DNA from 4 places in the Streptomyces sp. NPDC006261 genome. Region 4 is predicted to be linked to each of the others. Evidence: riboswitches for the same ligand, from Rfam matches in the RefSeq annotation. Region 4 holds a riboswitch; each other region holds the start of a gene.

Region 1 (3,867 bases), on a different contig from region 4:
CGACGAGATCCCGCACGAGCAGGCCAACCCGTCCCGGCGCGCCGCCAAGCAGCTCTCCAAGGAGCTCTTTCCGGCCACCGCCCGGATGTCCCGCCCGCGTCTGGGCACCGAGGAGACGGTGCGGCGGATCGACGCCGCCGCCGTGCGCGCCTTCTTCGACGCCCACATCCGCCCCGCCACCGCGACGGCCGTGATCGTCGGCGACCTCACCGGCATCGACCTGGACGCCCTGCTCGCCGACACCCTCGGTGACTGGTCGGGCAACGCGGGCCAGGCCCGTCCGGTCCCGCCGATCACCGCCGACGACACCGGCCGTGTGGTCATCGTGGACCGCCCCGGCGCGGTACAGACCCAGCTGCTGATCGGCCGCATCGGCGCCGACCGGCACGAGCGCGTCTGGCCGGCCCAGGTGCTCGGCGCGTACTGCCTGGGCGGCACGCTCACCTCCCGGCTGGACCGGGTGCTGCGCGAGGAGAAGGGTTACACCTACGGCGTACGCGCCTTCGCCCAGGTTCTGCGCTCCACCGGCCCCGACTCGGGCGGCGCGGCGATGCTCGCCATCAGCGGTTCGGTGGACACCGAGTCCACCGGCCCGGCGCTGGAGGACCTCTGGAAGGTCCTGCGGACGCTGGCGGCCGAGGGGCTGACCGACGCCGAGCGCGAGACGGCCGTGCAGAACCTGGTGGGCGTCGCCCCGCTGAAGTTCGAGACGGCCGCCTCGGTCGCGAGCACGCTGGCCGACCAGGTCGAGCAGCACCTGCCCGACGACTACCAGGCCCAGCTGTACGCCCGCCTCGCCGAGACGGGCACCGTGGAGGCGACCGCGGCCGTGGTCAGTGCCTTCCCGGTGGACCGGCTGGTCACGGTCCTGGTGGGGGACGCGGCCCAGATCGCGGAGCCGGTGAAGGCGCTCGGCATCGGCGAGGTGACCGTCGTCAGCGGCTGACGCGTCGTCGGTACACAACAGGACGAAGAGGACCCCGGCGGAGTGCGATCCGCCGGGGTCCTCGCATTTGTCCGTTAAGGGCTATTCATTCCATTCATTGGAGAGAGCGCATATATGCCCTGTGGGATGCGCGACAAATCGCCCTGTCCGTTTGGTGGCGGGAAGCCGCCCCGCCTAGCGTCGGCCCAGCTGTCCGTAACCCGTATGCCGCATCCGCGGCGCCGGGCAGCCATCGCCGAGTCCCCGTCAGGCGCGAGCCTGGGGAGCCGGGGACCCACGCAGTCCCTGGGGTGAATCGGATCCCCGTGCCGTGACCCGGCGCGGAGCTCCGTAGGAGACCTTCCTGCTCCGAACCCGTCAGCTAACCCGGTAGGCGAGAAGGAAGGAAAGGATCAGCCCCTCCATGGCGTTCACCCGTGCCACCGGGAAGCACCGTGCCCCGAGCCGCCTGACGCGCCGCAGCGCCCAGGTCGCCGGCGTCGCGGCCCTGGCCACCACCGGAGTCCTCGGCTCCCTGGCCTCCCCGGCCGTCGCAGCGGACTCCGAGGCCCCCAAGACCGTCGAGACTGGACTCACGCAGGCCGTCGCCCTCGACGCCACGCTCGCCGAGCAGATCGACGCCCAGGCCCGGGCGCAGCACCAGCAGGCCGAAGCCATCGCCAAGGCGAAGGCCAAGGCGGCCGCCGAAGCCAAGGCCAAGGCCGCGAAGGCCAAGGCGAAGGCCGAGGCCCAGCGCAAGGCCGACGCCCGCGCCAAGGAGGTGCGCGAGGAGAAGGCCCGGGCCGCCCGCGCCGCCGAGCGCGCCCGCCTCAACGCCTTCCACCTCCCGGTCGCCGGCTCGTACGTCACCACCGGCTACAAGTCGGGTGGCGCGCTCTGGTCCTCCGGCAGCCACTCCGGCGTGGACTTCCGCGCAGCCTCCGGCAGCTCCGTCGTCGCGGTCGGCGCCGGTACGGTCGTCGAGGCAGGCTGGGGCGGCGCGTACGGCAACAACATCGTGCTCCGGATGACGGACGGCACCTACACCCAGTACGGCCACCTCTCTTCGATCGGCGTCTCCGTCGGCCAGAGCGTCACCTCCGGCCAGCAGATCGGCCTTTCCGGCTCCACCGGCAACTCCACCGGCCCGCACCTCCACTTCGAGGCCCGGACCACCCCGGAGTACGGCTCGGACATGGACCCGGTCGGCTACCTGCGCTCGCACGGTCTGAGCCTCTGACCCCACCTCGCGCGACGCCCGACTTCCGAAGGCCCCGGTTTGCCGCCGGGGCCTTCGGTATGCGCCGGGGAAAGCCCAGTACCGAGTCGCTCCCGCCCCGGCCCTGGCCAGAAGATATCCAGCAACTCCGGCCTGCCATCGGAAATTGCGGCAGACTGCAATAGAGTCACGGAACAGGCGTCGGCCGGCCGCGTTTCGCGGGGATCAAGGCGGAGGTTCGGACATGCGCGTTCCCGCGCACTCGGTATGCACGGCAATCCGTGACGACATCGTCTCCGGTGTCTACGAGCGCGGCAGCCGCCTCACCGAAGAGCTGCTGGCGCGCCGGTACGGGGTCTCCCGCGTCCCGGTGCGCGAGGCGCTGCGCACCCTGGAGTCCGAGGGCTTCGTCGTCACCCGCAGGCACGCCGGGGCCTGTGTCGCCGAGCCCACCGAGCGGGAGGCCGCCGACCTGCTGGAGGTGCGGATGCTCCTGGAGCCGCTCGGTGCGGCCCGGGCCGCCCAGCGCCGCACGGAGGCCCACCTGAAGGTGCTCCGCGGCCTGGTCAGACTGGGCCAGGAGCGGGCCCGCCGGGGCGAAGGGGAGGATCTGCGGTCGCTGGGCGGCTGGTTCCACGAGACCCTCGCCCAGGCCTCCGGCAGCCCCGGTCTCATCGCCCTGCTCACCCAGCTCCGACACAAGATCGCCTGGATGTACGCTGTCGAGCAGCCGGCCCGCCCGGTCGACTCCTGGGCCGAGCACGGGGCCATCGTGGACGCGGTGGCGCGCGGCGACACGGAACGGGCCAGGGTGCTGACCGCCCAGCATGCGGAACGAGCCGCCGGGGCACACCGGCTGCGCCGCCCGGACCGCCCCGGCCGGCGAGCGGCGCCGCCGCCCCGGGTGAGTTCTTCGCAACACGGCGTAAACATCGCGGGTGCCCGTCATTAACAAGGGCACCGTATACAAAGAGAAGTAATTGCCGAGGGCTTTATCCATGCTGCCTGAATAAGGCCCTGAGTGAGCCAAGCTCTGAGGGGGCGACGCATCGGCGTCAGAAATAACGAAAGAGCCGTGGCCCCCCTCGGGGAACCACGGCTCAGGGTCCGTCGCCGTTGTGCGGTCTCGGGTTCCTCAGACGGTCTCGGGAAGCTCTTCGAGTCCCTCGGCGACCAGCTTCGCCAGACGGTCCAGGGCGGCCTCGGCGTCGTCCGCGTCGGACGCGAGCACGATCTCCTCGCCACCCTGCGCACCCAGACCCAGCACCGCGAGCATGGAGGCGGCGTTGACCGGGTTGCCGTCGGCCTTGGCGATCGTCACGGGGACGCCGGAAGCCGTGGCGGCACGGACGAAGATGGAAGCGGGGCGGGCGTGCAGGCCCTCGGCCCAACCGACGTTTACGCGGCGCTCAGCCATGGTTCTGCCCTTCACATATCAACGGTTGTCTAGACCAGTCTCTCATGCGGTGCGCAATGCTGTGCCCGGCCTCCCTCCCCTCCGGCACGCCTGGCCGGGGTGGTCCTCACACTGCCCCGGTACCGATCCCTCCGCGACCGGGATACCGGCCGTAGGCTTTGCCCATGGAGCCCACGCCGGAGCAGAGTCCGCATCACGCGTACCCCGATCACTGGGAAGCGGACGTGGTGCTCCGCGACGGTGGCACCGCACGCATCAGACCGATCACCACGGACGATGCCGAACGGCTGGTCAGCTTCTACGAGC
Region 2 (3,867 bases), on a different contig from region 4:
GGCATGTGGAGTGCCGACCTCGGCAACGGCTACTACGGCGGGCTCCAGTTCTCGCAGGAGACCTGGTCGGCGTACGGCGGCGACGCCTTCGCGGAGCGGGCCGACCTGGCCAGCCGCTCGCAGCAGATATCCGTCGCCGAGGAGGTCCTGCGCGACCAGGGGCCGCAGGCGTGGCCGAGCTGCGCGGTGATCTCGGGCCTCGCGGTGGACGGCAGCCTGCCCGGTGTCGACCCCGGTACCGCGCCCTCCGCCGACCCCACCCAGGATCCGACGACCGCACCCTCGGACGAAGCGGGTGGAAAGGGTGAACGGGAAGGTTCCGGCACGGGTTCGACCGGTAGGACGGGCTCGACCGACACCACGGGCTCGACCGGTCAGGCGGGCGGAAGCGGCAAGGGTGAGAAGAAGGGCGGCGACACGCTCGACCCCTCGGTGAAGCCTTCCGCGCCCCCGGCAACCGGAAAGACCGGAACCCCTGGGTCTCCTGACGCCTCGCAGCCCTCCGCCTCCGCCCCCGACGCCTCCGAGGGCGCCGACCGCACCGGCGGCAAGCATCGGGGCACTCCCGCCCCAGAGGAGACCGGTGCGGTCGGCCGGGGGGACGGCCCCCGGGAGTCCGGCCGGCACGCCTCGCGGGGCGAGGGTGACGCGCGTGACGGCAGTGCGGTCGCCCACGGCGGCTACACCGTGCAGCCCGGGGACAGCCTCTGGGCCATCGCCGACGCCCAGGAGCTTCCCCAGGGCTGGACCGGCCTGTACGAGGCCAACAAGGACCTCCTGGGCTCCGACCCGGACCTGATCCTGCCCGGCCAGAGCCTGGATCTGGGTCTGGGTCAGAGCGCCGGGGAAGGTGCCGGGGCGAGCGCCGGGGCGAGCGCCGAGGCGCCCGCCGCCAACTGATCGAATTCGGGAAAACACCCCAAAATCGCGGGTAGTTCAGAGACCTATGTCCACTTATGCGTAAGTGAGACATGGGTCTCTTTGCTGCAACTGGCGTGTCGCGTCCGCCCGCACGGTGCAGATCCCCTCCGACCTGCGGAAACGATCCGTCAGGGTGAGCAAGTAAGCGCCAATTGGACTAGTATGTCCATCTTTGAATGTCGGGGTTGCCTGTGTTTACGGTCGGAACCGCTCGCACCGCGGGCCCCGTCGACCGTCACGCCGAATCCTGCCGTCGGTCGAAGGGAACAGACGCGTAAAGCGCCGTAGGCAGGAGCGGGGGACCCAGGTAGGCCGCCGGGTCCGTGCAGCCCCTTCGAAGGGCAGTCCCTTCGAAGTCGGGACGCACGGGAACGGCTTGGGGTGAAGTCGCGTGCAAGGTCGCGCGACCGGGCAACTCATCAGCCCGAACCCGACAGCTCACCTCGTAGGCGTCGGTGAGGAGATTCGTTCCATGCTGCTTAACAGCAAGGGCAAGCACCGCCGCCCCTCGAAGACCGTCCGTTTCGCCACCCTCGCGGGCATCACCGGTGCCGCCGTCGCCGTCCCGCTGATGGGCGCGACCAACGCTTCCGCCGCCTCCGTCGAGACCTGGGACGCCGTCGCCCAGTGCGAGTCGGGCGGCAACTGGTCCATCAACACCGGCAACGGCTACTACGGCGGGCTGCAGTTCTCGCAGTCGAGCTGGGCCGCCGCCGGCGGTACGCAGTACGCCTCCCGTGCCGACCTGGCCTCCAAGGACCAGCAGATCGCCACCGCCGAGAAGCTCCTCGACATGCAGGGTCCGGGTGCCTGGGCCTGCGCCGGCGCCGGCGGCCTCACCAACGACGGTGTGGACCCGGGCGTGAACACCGGCTCCGGCCAGTCCGCGAGCAAGCCCGAGAAGGCGCAGCCCGAGCGCAAGGCCGAGCAGCCCACCACGCGCAGCGAGCAGCGCACCGCCCCGGCCGCCCCCAAGGCCGAGAGCTCCAAGAAGACCGTCACCACCCCGACCGGTGAGAAGGTCCAGAAGGGCGACGGCGAGTACAAGGTCGAGCCCGGCGACACCCTGAGCAAGATCGCTCAGAAGGAAGGCGTCAAGGGCGGCTGGAGCAAGCTCTTCAAGCTCAACGACGACATCGTCAAGGACGCGGACCTGATCTTCCCGGGTCAGCAGCTCCACCTGAAGTAACAGCCGCCTCTCCTCCCCGGAGGGAGGGGGTCCGGCGGCACCCTCCCTCGCACGGCTCCCCGGCCCGGCGCGCTCTCCCCCGTGCGTGCCGGGCCGGGGTCTTTCCGTGGGAGGGAGGCGAGCCGCGCGAGGGGGATGCGAGGGGGGGATGCGTTCACCTCTTGTCGTCAACACTTGTTACTGCCTAGTAGATTTCTAGAGATTTGTCCCGTGATGCTGACCCTTGGGTCCTTTTTCGTCCCAGGAGACGGGCGGTCGGCCGACTGACACGGCCGGGCCGGTTAGGCTCGTGTCGCAAGGCCACAGTGACCCTGCACAACCAGCGTCATATCCCAGAAGGAGATGCCTCGTGCCGTCCATCGACGTCGTCGTAGCCAGGGAAATCCTCGACTCCCGGGGCAACCCCACGGTCGAGGTCGAGGTTGGCCTCGACGACGGCAGCACGGGCCGTGCTGCCGTTCCGTCCGGCGCCTCCACCGGTGCGTTCGAGGCCATCGAGCTTCGCGACGGTGACCCCAACCGCTACATGGGCAAGGGCGTGGAGAAGGCCGTCCTCGCCGTCATCGAGCAGATCGGCCCGGAGCTCGTCGGGTACGACGCCACCGAGCAGCGCCTCATCGACCAGGCGATGTTCGACCTGGACGCCACCGAGAACAAGGCCTCGCTCGGCGCGAACGCCATCCTCGGTGTCTCGCTCGCCGTCGCGCACGCCGCATCCGAGGCGTCCGACCTGCCGCTCTTCCGCTACCTCGGCGGCCCGAACGCGCACCTGCTGCCCGTTCCGATGATGAACATCCTGAACGGCGGCTCGCACGCCGACTCCAACGTGGACATCCAGGAGTTCATGATCGCCCCGATCGGCGCGGAGTCCTTCTCCGAGGCCCTGCGCTGGGGCGCGGAGGTCTACCACACGCTGAAGAAGGTCCTCAAGACCAAGGGCCTGTCCACCGGACTCGGCGACGAGGGCGGCTTCGCCCCGAACCTGGAGTCCAACCGCGCCGCCCTGGACCTCATCGTCGAGGCCATCAAGGAGGCCGGTTACGTCCCGGGCCGCGACATCGGGCTCGCGCTCGACGTCGCCGCGTCCGAGTTCTACAAGGACGGCGTCTACGAGTTCGAGGGCAAGTCCCGCTCGGCCGCCGAGATGACCGAGTACTACGAGGAGCTCGTCTCCGCGTACCCGCTGGTCTCCATCGAGGACCCGCTGTACGAGGACGACTGGGCCGGCTGGAAGGTCATCACCGACCGCCTGGGCGCCAAGGTCCAGATCGTCGGCGACGACCTCTTCGTCACCAACCCGGAGCGCCTGGCCCGCGGCATCGAGGAGGGCTCCGCCAACGCCCTGCTCGTCAAGGTCAACCAGATCGGTTCGCTGACCGAGACCCTCGACGCCGTCGAGCTGGCCCAGCGCAACGGCTTCAAGTGCATGATGTCGCACCGCTCCGGTGAGACCGAGGACGTCACCATCGCCGACCTCGCCGTCGCCGTGAACTGCGGCCAGATCAAGACCGGCGCCCCGGCCCGCTCGGACCGCGTCGCCAAGTACAACCAGCTGCTGCGCATCGAGGAGATCCTCGACGACGCCGCGGTGTACGCGGGCCGTTCCGCCTTCCCGCGCTTCAAGGGCTGATCCCTTCTCAGGGCTGACCCGCAGCCCCGAGACGGTAGCCTCCGCCCGTCCCCGCACCCGGTCCCGTACCGTGTGCGGGGACGGACGTGCGTAACGGGGAGGCGGGAGACATGGCCGGGAAGGACCG
Region 3 (3,867 bases), on a different contig from region 4:
ATCTCGGTCGGCAGCAGCTCGTCCGCCGTCTTGGCCAGCACCCGGGCCACGTCCAGCGCCACGTTGCCGACACCGAGGACGGCGACCTTCTCCGCGGTGAGCGGCCAGGTGCGCGGGACCTCGGGGTGGCCGTCGTACCAGGAGACGAACTCGGCCGCGCCGTAGGAGCCGTCCAGCTCGATGCCCGCGATGTCGAGCGACCGGTCGGCCTCGGCGCCGGTCGAGAAGATCACCGCGTCGTAGAAGGACCGCAGGTCGTCCAGGCCGATGTCGTTCGGGTAGCTCACGTTGCCGAAGAGGCGGATCTGCGGCTTGTCCAGCACCTGGTGCAGCGCCTTGACGATGCCCTTGATCCGGGGGTGGTCGGGGGCCACGCCGTAACGGATCAGGCCGAAGGGCGCGGGCATGCGCTCGAACAGGTCGATCGAGACCCCCGGGTCCTGGCAGACCTCGGATTTGAGCAGCGCGTCCGCAGCATAGATACCGGCAGGGCCGGCTCCGACAATGGCGACGCGGACGGGGCGTGTCATGGCGTGGTGATCCTTAAGGCGGGCGAACGCGGGCAGGTACAGCGTACGTCGAAGGTAAGGGTTGGCTTACTAGTCTCCACCCCACACGGTAAGCCCTGGTCCCGTGGAGCCTCCGACCCGGCCTGCGGAACCGCCCGATAAGTCCGTTCCTATGAGGCGGTATGGGTGATTTTGGCCTTTTAGCCCTCTCTTCCATAAAGGCCCTATTAGGGCTCTTAGATGGTTTTGGACGCGCCTGTTTCGGCCGCCTCCGTGCGAAGTGGTGAGCATCACGTCCGGAGGTGCGGACGCGGAAGTGGAGGGTTCGGTTCCCTTCTGCGCCAGGAAAGTTGACACCGTGACGGAACGGGCGCGGCCGGCAATTCGTGCATTCGATCTTGCGGAGAAAGGTCATCCGGAATTCGGGGCTTGTTCTGTCCGGCGCTTTTCGCCTACGGTCACGATCAATCCGGATGGAACGCCGAATCCTGCCGCCGTCCGGGAATCCGAAACCCACCCACGTACGGCAGGAGCGGGGGACCCAGGTAAGCCGCCGATCCGGTATCCGGAACGGCTAGGGGTGAAGTCGCATGTCCATGCGGCCAGACATCTCCCGTCTGAACCCGACAGCTCACCTCGTAGGCGCCGGAGAGGAAATCCCCCATGCCCTCACAGGGTAAGCACCGCCGTCCCAAGTCCGTCTCGCTGAGCCGCGGCATCGCCGCTGTGACCGCGGGTGGAGCCGTTCTGGCCCTCCCGGTGCTCGGTGCCACCACCGCATCCGCCGCCCCCGCGCCCTCCGTCACCGCGGAAAAGGCGGTCGTTCCCGTCTCCGTGACCGCCCAGGTGAATTCCGTGACGAAGGCTGCGCCCGCCACGCATTCCGTGGTGTCCGGCGAGACGCTTTCCAAGATCGCCCGTCAGTATTCCGTCAGCGGCGGCTGGAAGAAGCTGTACGAAGGAAACCGCAAGGCCGTCGGCGAGAACCCGAACCTTATTCACCCGGGTATCACGCTGACCATCGGCGCCAAGGCTGCCGCCCCGTCAGACGCCAAGGCGCCCAAGGCTTCCAAGGCCGCCGCCCCGTCCGCCGACCGCACCGCGACGGCGGAGCGCGCCGATCGCTCGGAGCGCACCACGGCCGCCCCCGCCACCTACACGAACGACCTCGATGGCTGGATCAGGGAGTCGCTGGCGGTCATGGCCCAGAACGGCATCCCCGGCAGCTACGAGGGCATCCACCGCAACATCATCCGCGAGTCCTCGGGCAACCCGAACGCCATCAACAACTGGGACTCCAACGCGGTGAAGGGCACCCCGTCCAAGGGGTTGCTCCAGGTCATCGACCCGACCTTCCAGGCGTACCACGTGCCCGGCACCTCGACCGACAGCTACGACCCGGTCGCCAACATCACCGCGGCGTGCAACTACGCCGCGGACCGGTACGGCTCGATCGACAACGTCTTCGGCGCCTACTGATCCCGTACACGCCCACGCCCGAGGGCCCCGGACCGCATGGTCCGGGGCCCTCGGCGTACCGGGAAGTTACCCCCAAGTTTCTAGTGACATACCACGCCATCGACAGTAGAACCTGTTGCACTCTGTCGAGAGTGAGGGATGTCACATGAACGGCAGTACCCCGCACAAAGGCGCACCCGGAGGCGTCTCCCGCCGCAGATTCATCACTGGAACAGGTTCTCTTCTCGGGGTCGCGGCCCTCGCCGGATCCACCACACCGGTCTGGGCCACGGCCCGGGCGGCAGCGGCCCCGATCGGATCCGGCGCCCATGTGCCGGTGTTGATCGTCGGGACCGGCTACGGCGGCTCGGTGGCCGCTCTCCGGCTCGCCCAGGCCGGCACGGACGTGCACATGGTCGAGATGGGCATGGCCTGGGACACCCCCGGCGCGGACGGCAAGATCTTCGCCAACACCACCAAGCCGGACGACCGCTCCTTCTGGCTGCGCACCAGGACGAAGCAGCCGCTCAGCAACTTCCTCGGCTTCCCGATCGACCGGCACGTCAACCGCCACACCGGGATCCTGGACGCCGAGGAGTTCGCGGGCATCACCGTCTACCAGGGGCGCGGCGTCGGGGGCGGCTCGCTGGTCAACGGCGGTATGGCCGTCACACCCAAGCGGGAGAACTTCGCCGCCATCCTCCCGTCGGTGAACGCCGCGGAGATGTACAGCACCTACTACCCGCGCGCCAACGCGGACCTCGGGGTCACCACCATCGACCCCGCGTGGTTCGACAGCGTCGACTGCTACCAGTACGCGCGGGTCGGCCGGAAGCACGCCCAGCGCTCGGGCTTTCCGTTCCTCTTCGTGCCCGCCGTGTACGACTGGGACTACATGAAGCAGGAGGCGGCCGGCACCGTCCCGAAGTCCGCGCTGGACGCCGAGATCCTCTACGGCAACAACTACGGCAAGAAGTCGCTCCAGAAGACCTACATCGACCGGAGCAAGGCCACCGGCAGGGTGGCCATCACCCCCCTGCACAAGGTCACCCGTGTCTCCCCGGCAGCCGGGGGCGGCTACACGGTCCTCATCGACCAGCTGGACACCACCGGCCGGACCACCGCCACCAAGTCCGTCACGGCGGACAAGGTCTTCTTCGCCGCGGGCAGCATCGGCACCAGCAAGCTGCTCGTCGGCCTGAAGGCGACCGGGGCGCTGCCCGGCCTCAACGACGAGATCGGCAAGGGCTGGGGCGACAACGGCAACGTCATGTGCGGCCGGGCCAACCACCTCTGGGACCCGACGGGGAAGGTCCAGTCGTCCATCCCCACCGGCGGCATCGACAACTGGGACGCCGGCGGAGCGTTCGCCGAAGTCGCTCCGCTGCCCACCGGGATCGAGACCTGGGCCTCGTTCTACCTCTCGATCACCAAGAACCCCAACCGGGCCGGGTTCACCTGGAACGCGGCGGCGGGCAGGGCCGAACTGAACTGGCAGACGGCGTGGAAGCAGCCGTCCATCGACGCCGCGAAGACCATCTTCGACAGGATCAACCAGAAGGAGGGGACGATCTACCGCACGGACCTCTTCGGCACCTACAAGATCTGGGGCGACCACCTCACCTACCACCCTCTGGGCGGCGTGGTCCTGAACAAGGCCACCGACAACTACGGCCGTCTGCACGGCTACCCGGGCCTGTACGTCATCGACGGGGCCCTGATCCCCGGTAACACCAGCGTCAACCCGTTCGTGACGATCACCGCGCTCGCCGAGCGCAACATCGAACGCATCATCGCCACCGATCTGTAGGGGCGTACGGAGAGCCCGGGGCCGGGAGTGCCAACCCGGCGGCCCCGGACTCCGTCAGTGACCCGGCAGAACACACACCGCGTCGATCCC
Region 4 (3,867 bases):
CAGGAGGGGATGGAGCTCATGGCCGACGAAGTATTCGACGGTTTCGACCACACCGCTCATGAGCGGGAGGTGACCGAGCGCTGGGGCCGCGAGGCGTACGAGAAGGGCGACCGGTGGTGGCGTTCGCTCGGGGAGGCCGAGAAGAAGGCCTTCCAGGACGAGCACGAAGCCATCGCGCGGGACTGGGGGCTGGCCAGGGAGGCCGGGGCCCGTGCCGACGGTGACGCAGCGCAGGAGATCGCCCGGCGGCACTGCGCGTGGCTGTCCACGACGGCCGAGCCGAGCCGGTCGTACGTCATCGGACTCGGCGAGATGTATGTCGCCGATCCGCGCTTCGGAAAGAACTACGATCGCTACGGGGACGGCACCGCCGCCTTCGTACGGGATGCATTGACGGTCTACGCGGAACGACGGCTCTCCGACTGACCACTCGGAGCGCTGGGTTCCGGGCCGCTTCCCCCTATTTGGCCGATGACGAGTCGCCGCACGGCGCGGCTCCGGGAAGCCTGGACGGGGCGCGGTACCGTCCGCAGCCGTGGCTGGACCGGGCAGGAGTGCACAGGTGGGGATGGCGGAGAAGGGGCGCGGACGCGTGAGGGGGAGCTTCGGCGTCCCGGGGCGCGGGCTGTCCGGCTCCACAGGGGGCGCCATGGGGCGTGGCAAGTCCGGCTCCGCCGGGAAGGGAAAGCCGGTGGTGGCCCGGAGTGCCGGCACCCGGCGGTTCGTCCGGCTGCTGCCGGTGCTGCTCATCGGCGGCGGGCTCCTCTTCGACTGGCTCGCCCCGCCCAACTTCACCGCCGTCCCCCTGTTCGTGGCCGCGCCGCTGATCGCCGCCCCCTTCTTCTCGCTCGCCAGCACGATCCGTACGGGCGTGGCCTCGCTCCTCTCCGTCATCGCGATGCGGCTCTCCGACGGCACGTCCACCCAGGTCGTCCCGGTCATCGAGATGATCACGGTCCTCACCGCCGCGGCCCTGGCCCTCGTCATCAACGGGGTCGTCCGCCGCAGCAACGAGCAGCTGGCCTCGGCCCGGGTCATCGCGGAGACCGCCATGCGGGCCGTGCTGCCCACCCCGGCGGAGCGGATCGGCGGGCTCCAGGTGGCCGCGCGGTACGAGGCGGCGCAGGCGGACGAGTTCGTCGGCGGGGACCTGTTCGCGGTGGCGGACACCCCGTACGGCGTACGCCTGGTCGTCGGCGACGTGCGCGGCAAGGGGCTGGACGCCGTGGAGGCGGTGGCTGTGATCATCGGGGCGTTCCGGGAGGCCGCCGAGCAGGAGCGGTCCCTGGAGGGCGTGGCCCAGCGGCTGGAGCGGGCGCTCGCGCGGGAGGGGACGCGGCGGTACGGGCTGGACGCCATGGAGGGGTTCATCACCGCCGTACTGGCCGAGATCCCGCCGGGTTCGGCCTCGCTGCGGCTGGTCAACCGCGGCCACCCCGAGCCGGTCCTGCTGCACGCGGACGGATCCCTGGAGGTCCTTGCGCCGTCCGTGCCCGCGCTGCCGCTGGGGATGGACCTCGGGGTGTGGCCCGACCGGTCCGACGAGTGGGAGCTCCCAGCCGGTTCGACGCTGCTCGCCTTCACGGACGGACTCTCCGAGGCGCGGGACGCGAAGGGGGCGTTCTACGACCCGGAGGCCCGGCTGCGCGGCCGGATCTTCCCCGGTCCCGAGGAGCTGCTCTCGGCGCTCACCGACGACGTACGGCTGCACACCGGCGGCCGGTCGACGGACGACATGGCGCTGCTCGCCGTCAGCCGGCCGGCGGAGGGGCAGCCGCCGCGGCGGACGACGGTGAAGATTGTCGGCCGGGGCGGTGACACGGTGCGTAATCGATAAGCACCGCTCCGCATAACAGTTGACACACCATCAGAAAAAGAGGTGTGGGTGAGCGGTCGTCAAGTCGGCCGATTCAGACCGCTTGTGTGCGGTAAGTCCCCGTCGAAGCCGTTAATGATCAACAAGAACAGCTTGGAATCGGGCCCGTCTGTCTATTAACGTTCGATAACGCAGCGCGGTCGTCCCAGCCGTCGTCAGAGACGGCGCCGTGCGCGAGCGCCGAATCCCGCAAGGGAACCGGGGAACCACCTACATGGGGTGAATCGGACGCCTGTGTCTCGTGAGAGACGGAGGGGCCCGTAGGAGACCTTCCTGCTCCGAACCCGTCAGCTAACCCGGTAGGCGAGAAGGAAGGAAAGGAGTGCGCCCACGTGGCGTCCAACAAGCCTGCCCCTGAGGCCCCGTCACCCTTCACTGCCGATGGCCTCGGTGGTCCGGAGCGGACGTGGGAGGAGTGGAATCCCACCGCGGAGTCCATCCGTCCCGTGCGCGGCAAGCACCGCGTGGCCAAGCAGCGGGGTCTCGCCCGTAGCTCCACCGTCCTCGGAGTCGGCGTCATAGCGGCCGTCGGTGCGGGTGGCATGGCCACCGCGCAGAGCAAGCCGCCGGTCTCCATCTCTCTTCCCGATTCCATCGCGGACAATCTCCCCGACGCCAAGTCCCTTCCCGGCGTCGGGTCCTTCATGTCCGACGAGGCCGAGGCCGCACCGGTCACCGCCGCTCCGCTCACCTCCGCGGGCATCACGACCGCCGAGGCCGATCAGGGCACCACCGACGCCGGCGAGGCCCTGCGCGCCCGCATCCTCCAGCAGGCCGAGCAGCAGCAGGCCAGCGCCGACGCCGAGGCCAAGGCCGCCGAGGAGAAGGCCGCCGCCGAGAAGGCCGCCGCCGACGCGAAGAAGCAGCAGGACGAGGCCGAGGCCGAGGTCAAGGCCCGGATCGCCGCCGAGAAGAAGGCGGCGGAGGAGGCGGCGGCGAAGAAGGCCGAGGAGGAGCGCCTCGCCAAGCTCCGCGCCAGCTACACCCTGCCCGTCTCCTCGTACACGCTCACCTCGACCTACGGTCAGTCCGGTGCGATGTGGTCCTCCGGCCAGCACACGGGCCTGGACTTCGCGGGGGCGGCCGGTTCGCCGCTCAAGGCCGTGCACGGCGGCACGATCACGGCGGCCGGCTGGTCCGGTTCGTACGGCTACCGCACGGTCCTCCAGCTGGAGGACGGTACGGAGATCTGGTACGCCCACCAGTCCTCGATCGACGTCTCGGTCGGCCAGCAGGTCAGCACCGGCGAAACCATCGGCCGCATGGGCGCCACCGGCAACGTGACCGGCGTCCACCTCCACCTGGAGGTCCGCACCGCCGGCGGCTCGGCGATGGACCCGACGGCGTGGCTGAACAGCAAGGGCCTCTCCGTCTGAGGATCCCGCACCCGCCTCCGCACTGACGAGGGCACGCGCCCCTCGGTCCCCGAAACCCCGGCAGCCCTGACGCTCACCCCCCGACGTCAGGGCTGCCGGTCTGTCCGGCGGTGGGTGCCGTACGGGCCGTGGGGGAGTTGGTACGGGGGCGGGGTGCCGTACCCGGTTGGGTAACCCTGCCCGTGGCCGTGTCCCTCGGCGTACCCGTACCCCTGGCTCTGCCCGTACCCGTACCCATAGGGCATCGGCGGGCGCGGGTGCGGTCGCGGGCCCCTGCCGGTCATGTCGGCCGCGCGGGTGAGAGCCGGGGCCGCGATGGCCCGGCGCTGCCAGAGGTGGTGCAGCAGCTCCCGCTCCCGCTCGGCGAAGTCCGGGCCCACCGCGTCGTGGCGGGCGCGGCGGCGCAGGCCGGCCAGGGTCGTCGCGAACGACTCGTACTCGGCGACCGCGCGGGCGGCCGCCCGGCCCCGGGACCGGTCCTGCTTCCCGTGCCAGTGGCGGGCCAGGTCGCGGGCCACGCCCCGGGTCCGCATCGAGGAGAGTGCCAGGGGTTCGGCCGGGGTCAGCCAGCCGGCCGTGGCGTACGCGGGGAGTTCGGCGGCGAGCGTCCGCAGC

What was found. A riboswitch is a leader RNA that binds a small molecule or an ion and turns the genes downstream of it on or off. The one in region 4 is predicted to bind cyclic di-AMP.
Region 1: linked by a shared signal. The riboswitch ahead of ABZ154_RS01750 (M23 family metallopeptidase) and the one ahead of ABZ154_RS28800 (M23 family metallopeptidase) in region 4 are both predicted to bind cyclic di-AMP.
Region 2: linked by a shared signal. The riboswitch ahead of ABZ154_RS07885 (transglycosylase family protein) and the one ahead of ABZ154_RS28800 (M23 family metallopeptidase) in region 4 are both predicted to bind cyclic di-AMP.
Region 3: linked by a shared signal. The riboswitch ahead of ABZ154_RS17320 (transglycosylase SLT domain-containing protein) and the one ahead of ABZ154_RS28800 (M23 family metallopeptidase) in region 4 are both predicted to bind cyclic di-AMP.

The regions. Positions count from the first base shown of each region.
Region 1 covers NZ_JBEXSI010000002.1:111,159-115,025, forward strand. Annotated here, with positions in the region: gene ABZ154_RS01745 (pitrilysin family protein) at 1-946, shown strand, start outside; cyclic di-AMP (ydaO/yuaA leader) riboswitch at 1,170-1,336, shown strand; gene ABZ154_RS01750 (M23 family metallopeptidase) at 1,350-2,165, shown strand; gene ABZ154_RS01755 (GntR family transcriptional regulator) at 2,389-3,096, shown strand; gene ABZ154_RS01760 (HPr family phosphocarrier protein) at 3,280-3,561, opposite strand; gene ABZ154_RS01765 (GNAT family N-acetyltransferase) at 3,726-3,867, shown strand, end outside.
Region 2 covers NZ_JBEXSI010000009.1:78,557-82,423, forward strand. Annotated here, with positions in the region: gene ABZ154_RS07880 (transglycosylase family protein) at 1-900, shown strand, start outside; cyclic di-AMP (ydaO/yuaA leader) riboswitch at 1,192-1,388, shown strand; gene ABZ154_RS07885 (transglycosylase family protein) at 1,394-2,110, shown strand; gene eno (phosphopyruvate hydratase) at 2,460-3,740, shown strand; gene ABZ154_RS07895 (septum formation initiator family protein) at 3,851-3,867, shown strand, end outside.
Region 3 covers NZ_JBEXSI010000023.1:57,459-61,325, reverse strand. Annotated here, with positions in the region: gene ABZ154_RS17325 (FAD-dependent oxidoreductase) at 1-530, opposite strand, end outside; cyclic di-AMP (ydaO/yuaA leader) riboswitch at 979-1,167, shown strand; gene ABZ154_RS17320 (transglycosylase SLT domain-containing protein) at 1,173-1,988, shown strand; gene ABZ154_RS17315 (GMC oxidoreductase) at 2,134-3,777, shown strand; gene ABZ154_RS17310 (carboxymuconolactone decarboxylase family protein) at 3,832-3,867, opposite strand, start outside.
Region 4 covers NZ_JBEXSI010000058.1:17,455-21,321, reverse strand. Annotated here, with positions in the region: gene ABZ154_RS28810 (MerR family transcriptional regulator) at 1-426, shown strand, start outside; gene ABZ154_RS28805 (PP2C family protein-serine/threonine phosphatase) at 650-1,837, shown strand; cyclic di-AMP (ydaO/yuaA leader) riboswitch at 2,045-2,197, shown strand; gene ABZ154_RS28800 (M23 family metallopeptidase) at 2,209-3,252, shown strand; gene ABZ154_RS28795 (PrsW family glutamic-type intramembrane protease) at 3,339-3,867, opposite strand, start outside.